2 regions of the Mesorhizobium sp. CA5 genome follow, and region 2 is predicted to be linked to the other one. Evidence: predicted binding sites of a transcription regulator. Region 2 holds the regulator's gene; the other holds the start of a gene.
What was found. Region 2 encodes PhoB, which activates phosphate uptake and scavenging genes when phosphate is short. Its sites were predicted from a motif close to TGTCATNNANCTGTCAT; they were not measured.

Region 1 (3,671 bases), on a different contig from region 2:
TCGCCTCGATCATATCGCCGCGCGCCTGGGCAACGGCGAGAGCCGCGAGCTCGCGATCATAGAGCGAGCCTTCGCTCATCACCCGGTCGACGCCGAGCGCCAGCTGCTCGACAATCTGGTCGAGGCGCAGCGCCGGCACCGAACGGTCGCCGCGGCGGCGGTCGGCAAGCAGGCGATGCGCATTGGCAATGGCGGCTTCGCCGCCTTTCACCGCGACATACATGTCATGCCTCCATCGATTTGACGCGGGTGGTGCGCGGCAGGCAGGCAAGGTGGCCGGGCGCCGCCAGGATGATGTCGACGCCGCGCGGGAAACGCTGGTTGTTCTGCTTCCACTGCTCGACGAAATGGCGCGGCATGCCGGGAGGCGCGATCATCGACGTCTTTTCGATCCCCGGACCTTCGAGCAGCAGCGATGGGCCCGAGGCAAGATCGTCGACCAAGAGGATCAGCGTCGTCGAGCGGTCGGGATATTCTTGCGTGCCTTGCGCAAAACCATCGAGCGCCGCCATCTCCTTCGGATTGGCGATCAGGGCGAAATGTGCGTCGGCCGGCGTGTTTGCCGAGGGCGCGCCGGTGTGGAAGCCGAGCCAGGCCTTGACCGCGGCTTCCGCCTGCAGCGGCTGGTCGAGCCAGACCGGCGTGTCGTTGTCGCAGAGCGAGAGCGCCACGGCGCCGGCCGTCGCCGACAGCGGCGCCGGCGGGCGGGCGAGCTGCGGCAGCGGCTGGACGGTGCCGGGGCGGGCCATCGCGTCCATGATGGCGCGGAACACCGCCTGGGCGTTGAAGACCGGCTCTGCGAAGCCGCCGTCGATCGATTGCGTGGCGATATCCATCAGTCCTCTCCGCGCACCATGGTGAAGAAATCCACTTTCGTGGCCGCCGTTTCGACGCGCTTTGTCTCGCGCGCCGCAGCAAGCGCGGCGCGCAAGGGCGCGGCGAGCTTTGTCTCGACCGCTTCGCGGTGCGCTGGGTCCTGCCACAGCGCGTCGGCGATCGCCGCTAGCTTGGCTTTTCCCTTGTCGCGGCCAAGCGCATAGGAGTGGCCGACCTGGCCGGAGGGCAGCCGCACCGTGGCGCGGGTGACCGTCGCCTCGCCGACATTGAACGGCGCGCCGCCGCCGCCGATCCGCCCGCGCACCGTCACCAATCCGGTTTCAGGACCGCGCAAAAGCTCGGCCTCGGAGGGCAGGCCCGACTCGTTCCACAGGCGAGCGATGTCATCGGCCGCGGCATGCGCCAGCGTCGCCATCAAGGCTTTCCGCCCGGCCTGCTCGCGCGCTTCCTGTCCTCGCATGGCATCGCTCCTTGCATAAAGAAATTTGTCTATTGATATAGACAACTATACAAATTATACTCACTTGGTAACGGGAGTCCATGACGGGTGGATGACAACGGGTGCAAAAGTTTAGGGTGATGACGTTGGGGGCGGGGAAATGACCGGGCTGGCAAGCAGCATCGAGAGGCGCAATGGCGTATCACTATGGCGGCAGATCGCCGACAGGATCCTGCAGGCGATCGCCAATGGCGATTTCGCCGAGAATGCCGCGCTGCCGCCTGAAGTCGCGCTGGCCGAGCGCTACGGCGTCAACCGCCATACGGTGCGCAGCGCCATTGCAGCACTGGTGCAGGAAGGCGTACTGAGGGCCGAGCAGGGACGCGGCACCTTCGTGTTGTCGCGCAAGCGGCTGTCCTATCCGATCGGCGCGCGCACGCGCTTCTCGACCGGGCTGCAGGGGCAGACGAGCGAGCGGCATATCGCGCTGCTGTCGTCGTCGACCGAGCCGGCCGGCCGGCGCATCGCCGAGGCGCTGGGCATCGCCAAAGGCGCTGCCGTCATCCGCCTGGAGACGCGCGGCGAGGCCGACGGTCATGCGGTGTCGCGCGCGACGACCTGGTTCGATGCCAAGCGCTTCGCCGGCATCGAGGCGGCAATGGCGGAGACGGGATCGATCACCGCCTCACTGAAGCGCTTCGGCATCAACGATTATCTGAGGCATTCGACCGTGCTGTCGGCGCGCCATGCCGACGCAGACGATCTTGCAGCACTCGATCTGCAGCCCGGCGCCATCGTGCTGGTCACCGTCGCGGTCAACGTCACGCTCGACGGTGAGCCGATCCAATTCGCTGAATCGCGCTTTCCCGCGGAGCGGGTGGAGCTGAAGTTGTCGGTGTTGTAGGGAGTGCCGGTTTTATACGAGACCCGTGATTTATCGACCCACGCTGATGTCAGCTCAGCTCGGCCGCTTAATTGTCAGCGGCTTCGCGTTTGAGGAGCGCCTTCCCCCACTCCGTCGCCGCTTCGCGGCGCCACCTCTCCCCCCTCCGGAGGGAGAGGAAAGGAGCACGCTGGCGACCGGAGAAGCAGTGTGTCCGGTTGAAGAGCGTTGGCTGCAAGGCTCGCACCCTTCCTCTCCCCCGTCGATCGGGGGAGAGGTGGCTCGGCGAAGCCGAGACGGAGTGGGGGTCGACTTGTGCGGCGCTCCGTCAATTCGGGCCGAGTTCACCGCCTGTCCTGTTATCACCCGACCTCGATGACCGCCTTGATCAGTCCCGACTTCTCGTGCGTCCATCGGGCAAGGTCGCGCGGCGTTCCGGCGAGCGTGGTGCGATGGGTGACGAGCTTGTTCAACGGCACAGCGCCGTTGCGGATCGAATCTGCGACATGGTCGAAATCGGCCTTTAGTGCGTTGCGGCTGCCGATCAGCATCATCTCGCGCTTGTGGAATTCGGGGTCGGAGAAGGTGATGTCGTCCTTGACGACGCTGACCAGCACCAGCGTGCCGCCATGCGCGACATGGGCGAAGGCCGACTGCACGGACTGGGTGTTGCCAGTCGCGTCGAACACGAGGTCGAACCCTTCGCCGGCTGTTGCCTGTTGGACCAGCTCGGCAGCCGGCGCCATCGAGCTGTCCAGCGGGGCAAAGCCGAGCTGCTTTTCGGCGAATCCGAGACGTTCGGCGCTCATGTCGAGCAGGCTGACATCCAGCCCGGCGATGCGCGCGAAGATCGCCGTGCCGAGGCCGATCGGGCCGGCGCCGATGACCAGCGTGCGCTGGCCGGGCAGCCCGAGCGATCGGCGCACGGCATGCGCGCCGATGGCCAGGAATTCGACCGCCGCGGCGTCGGCCAGCGACAGGCCGTTCGTCGGGTAGAGGTTCTGCGCCGGCACCAAAATTTCGTCGCACATAGCGCCGTCGCGATGGACGCCCAGCACCTCGATCTTCACGCAGCAGTTAGGCTTGCCGCGCCGGCAGGCAATGCATTTGCCGCATGAAAGATAGGGATTGATGACGACCGGCTCGCCGACGCTGATCTCGACGCCTTCGCCCTTCTCGACGATCGTGCCGGCAACCTCATGGCCCATGATGCGCGGATAGGCCAGAAACGGGTGCTTGCCTTCGAAGATGTGGTAGTCGGTTCCGCAGATGCCGACATGGCTGACCGCAACGCGCGCCCAGCCGGGCGGCGGTGCGCCGGGCCCGGCGCGGTCTTCGAGGACAAGCTCGCCGGGCGAACGGCAGACAACGGCTTTCATATCGCAAATCCAGGCAAAGAGCGCCGGCGCCGCTCGAGCGGGGCCGGCGCGTTAGTTTCACGTAGGAGTCATTTGCCGCGACGACGCAGGCCGTCGAAGTAGACGATGACGATGATCAGCAGGCCGGTGATGA
Region 2 (3,671 bases):
ATAAATAATGACATGGTCCCTGGCTTCTGCCACAATCCCTAGCGTGTCAGCGACAGGCCATGGCATTATCACAAGGCCGCGATGACCGGGGAGGACGTGCGAAACGATGTCGGTCGGAATCCGCCATGACGACTTGCGCCGGCGCAACCGCGCCATGGTGATTTCGGCGGTACGCCGCGCCGGTCAGCCATCACGGACCGAAATTGCCGCCACCACCGGGCTCAGCCACTCGACCATTTCGGCGATCTCCGCCGACCTGATCCAGGAGGGCATTCTCACCGAAAGCAAGGCCAGCGAGCCGACGGCGTTGAAACGCGGCCGGCCGCAGATCGGCCTGGCGCTGAACCCTGAAGCCGCCGCGGTGCTGACCGTGGTGTTGTCTCTGAACTTCCTGTCGGTCGCCGTGATCGACTATGCCGGCCAAGTTGTTGCGGAGGAGCAGCAGCGCCTGGACACGCTTGTTATGCCCCGCGACGAGTTGATCGGCGAATGCGTGGCGATCGTGCGGCGCCGGCTGCAGGATCCCGACCTCGACATTGGCAGCGTCGCCCGCATCGCCATGGGCATTCAGGGCATCACCGATTCGCATGCGCGCTCCATGCTGTGGTCGCCGATAACGCCGCTGACCGACATTCCTTTCGCCGACATCCTAGAGAAGGAGTTCGGCATCTCCGCCACCATGGAGAACGACTGCAACATGATGGCGGTGGCGCTGCAATGGCGCGACCCGGAGCGCTATCGCGACGACTTCATCGCCATCCTGTTGTCGCACGGCATCGGCATGGGTCTCGTGCTCAAGGGTGCGCTGTTCACCGGCACGCATTCATCCGGCGGCGAGTTCGGCCACATGATTCACCGCCCGGGCGGGGCGCTTTGCCGCTGCGGCCGCCGCGGCTGCGTCGAGGCCTATGCCGGCAACTATGCGATCTGGCGCAGCGCCATGAAAATGAGCGAGGACGCCGAGCCGGTCGACGTCGGCGACGCCGACATGCGGGCCCTTGCCGCGAAGGCGCGCGAGAGGGACGGCCCCGAACGGGAGGCTTACCGCCGGGCCGGCGAAGCGCTTGGTTTCGGTCTCGGCAGCCTGTTCGCCCTCATCGACCCGGCGCCTGTCGCCATGGTCGGCGTCAGCGCGGCCGCCTTCGACCTAATCGAGCCGGCGCTAAGGGAAGCGATCGCCCAGACGGCCGGCGGCCAGCACTCCGAATCGATCTCCTTCGACACCGAGCCGAACGAGTTGCCGCTGATCCGCGAAGGCTGCGCCATGCGCGCGCTGACCTTCGTCGACCAGGAGATTTTCGCGCCGGGAGGCCAGGCAAGAGCGGGGACGGGAAAGAACGTGGCCTGAGGCAGCCTTGAAGAGGTCCGGGGACAGCAGCAGACGCTTGAAATTAGCGAAGGGAAGGCCCCGCAGCTTCGTCATTCCAGGGCGGAGCAGGAGCGAAGCTCCGTCGCGGAGACCCTGGAATCCATGCCGCTACCTCACGCGTCGAGCGCAGCGGCACAGAATTCTGGACTGTCGCAACGCATCGACATCACGGAATGGATCCTCGGGTCTGCGCTGCGTCGCTGCGCTCCTTGCTCCGCCCGTGGATGACGAAGCACAAGCGTCTCGACTAATCGCCAATGCACGCGATCCGATGCTGGAGACAGAATCCGTCAGCGCCTCGGCGCCTTACCCCTAATCTTCCCTGATCGCGTAACCCGCCCCGCGGATGGTGCGGATGACATCCGGCATGCGGCCGTTGTTGACGGCTTTGCGCAAGCGGCCGACATGGACGTCGACGGTGCGTTCGTCGATATAGATCGTCTCGCCCCAGACATTGTCGAGCAGCTGGCTGCGCGAGAACACCCGGCCGGGATGACGCATCATGAATTCCAGCAGCCGGAACTCGGTCGGGCCGAGCCTGATCTCGCTCTTCTTGCGGTAGACGCGGTGCGATTCGCGGTCGAGCACGATGTCGCCGACCTTGAGCACGCTGGACAGCACCTCCGGCTTGGCGCGGCGCAGCAGCGCCTTGACGCGCGCCATGAACTCCGGCGTCGAGAACGGCTTGACCAGATAGTCGTCGGCGCCGGTCGAAAGGCCGCGCACGCGGTCGCTTTCCTCGCCCCGCGCCGTCAGCATGATGATCGGCAGCCGCTCGGTCTCGGGCCGCATCCTCAGACGCCGGCAGAGCTCGATGCCGGAAACCGCGGGTACCATCCAGTCGAGCACGAGCAGGTCGGGGACGTTTTCCTGAAGGCGGATTTCGGCCTCGTCGCCGCGGGTCACCACTTCGACCTGGTAACCCTCGGATTCGAGATTGTAGCGGAGCAGCACCCCAAGCGGCTCCTCGTCCTCCACCACCATGATGCGTGGCGCGATCATTGGCAGATACCCTTCGTCAGGCGGCCGGCGCCGACATTGTCGTCTCGTCCTGCTTGGGACGATTCGCGGGCAATTGCGTGCCGGTCAGCACATAATAGGCGTTCTCGGCGATGTTGGTCACATGGTCGCCGATGCGCTCGAGATTCTTGGCGCAGAACAGAAGATGCGTGCAGGCGGTGATGTTGCGCGGGTCTTCCATCATGTAGGTCAGGAGCTCCCGGAAGACGGATGTGTATTTGACGTCGATGCGCTCGTCGTCGTTGCGAAGCTTGGCCAGCGCCGTGGCGTCGCCCACCGTATATTCCTGGATCACGGCCTGGACCTGGATCAGCACCAGCTGCGCCATGGAATCGATCGAATGCGTGAGGTCGCGCGGCGCGGCGCTGACGCCGACCGAGCCGACGCGCTTGGCGATGTTCTTGGCGAGGTCGCCGATGCGTTCGAGGTCGCCCGCCATGCGGATCGAGCCGACCACATTGCGCAGGTCGTCGGCCATCGGCTGGCGCTTGGCGATCAGCGTGATGGCACGGTCGTCGAGCTCGCGCTGGCGCGCGTCCATGATGGCATCGTCGGAAACGACGCGCTGCGCCATGGCATTGTCGGTCTCGAGCAGGGCCTTGGTCGAAGCGCCGACCATCGAGCTGGCGAGATCGCCCATGTCGTTGATGAGCCGGCTGATCTGCCTCAGATCCTCGTCGAAGGAAGCGACGGTATGTTCGGCCATGATGATGTCCTCGTATGAGCTCAGCCGAAGCGGCCGGTGATGTAGTCCTGCGTGCGCTTTTCGCGGGGCGAGGTGAAGATCTTCTCGGTCCGGTCGAACTCCACCAGCTCGCCCAGATACATGAACGCCGTCTGCCGCGACACGCGCGCCGCCTGCTGCATGTTGTGGGTGACGATGACGATCGTGTAGTCGGCCTGCAACTCGTCGATCAGTTCCTCGATCTTGGCGGTCGACAGCGGATCGAGCGCCGAGGCCGGCTCGTCGAGCAGGATGACCTCGGGCTTCACCGCAACGGTACGGGCGATGCACAGGCGCTGCTGCTGGCCGCCCGAGAGGCTGAGGCCGCTGGCGTTGAGCTTGTCCTTGACCTCGTTCCAGAGTGCTGCGCGCTTCAGCGCCTGCTCGACGCGGCTGTCCATCTCGGCCTTGCTGATCTTCTCATAGAGCCTGACGCCGAAAGCGATGTTCTCGTAGATCGACATCGGGAACGGCGTCGGCTTCTGGAACACCATGCCGATCTTGGTGCGCAGCAGGTTGAGGTCCTGCGAGCGGTCGAGGATGTTCTTGCCGTCGAGC

Region 1: a site for PhoB is predicted at 1,378-1,394, ahead of phnF (phosphonate metabolism transcriptional regulator PhnF). Genes of this name have one in related genera too.

The regions. Positions count from the first base shown of each region.
Region 1 covers NZ_JAIUHJ010000012.1:92,737-96,407, forward strand. The annotation lists gene LB529_RS17335 (carbon-phosphorus lyase complex subunit PhnI) at 1-223, opposite strand, end outside; gene phnH (phosphonate C-P lyase system protein PhnH) at 225-836, opposite strand; gene phnG (phosphonate C-P lyase system protein PhnG) at 836-1,297, opposite strand; gene phnF (phosphonate metabolism transcriptional regulator PhnF) at 1,437-2,180, shown strand; gene LB529_RS17355 (zinc-binding alcohol dehydrogenase family protein) at 2,522-3,538, opposite strand; gene LB529_RS17360 (ABC transporter permease) at 3,607-3,671, opposite strand, start outside.
Region 2 covers NZ_JAIUHJ010000010.1:192,754-196,424, forward strand. The annotation lists gene LB529_RS15635 (ROK family protein) at 107-1,348, shown strand; gene phoB (phosphate regulon transcriptional regulator PhoB) at 1,682-2,371, opposite strand; gene phoU (phosphate signaling complex protein PhoU) at 2,388-3,095, opposite strand; gene pstB (phosphate ABC transporter ATP-binding protein PstB) at 3,116-3,671, opposite strand, start outside.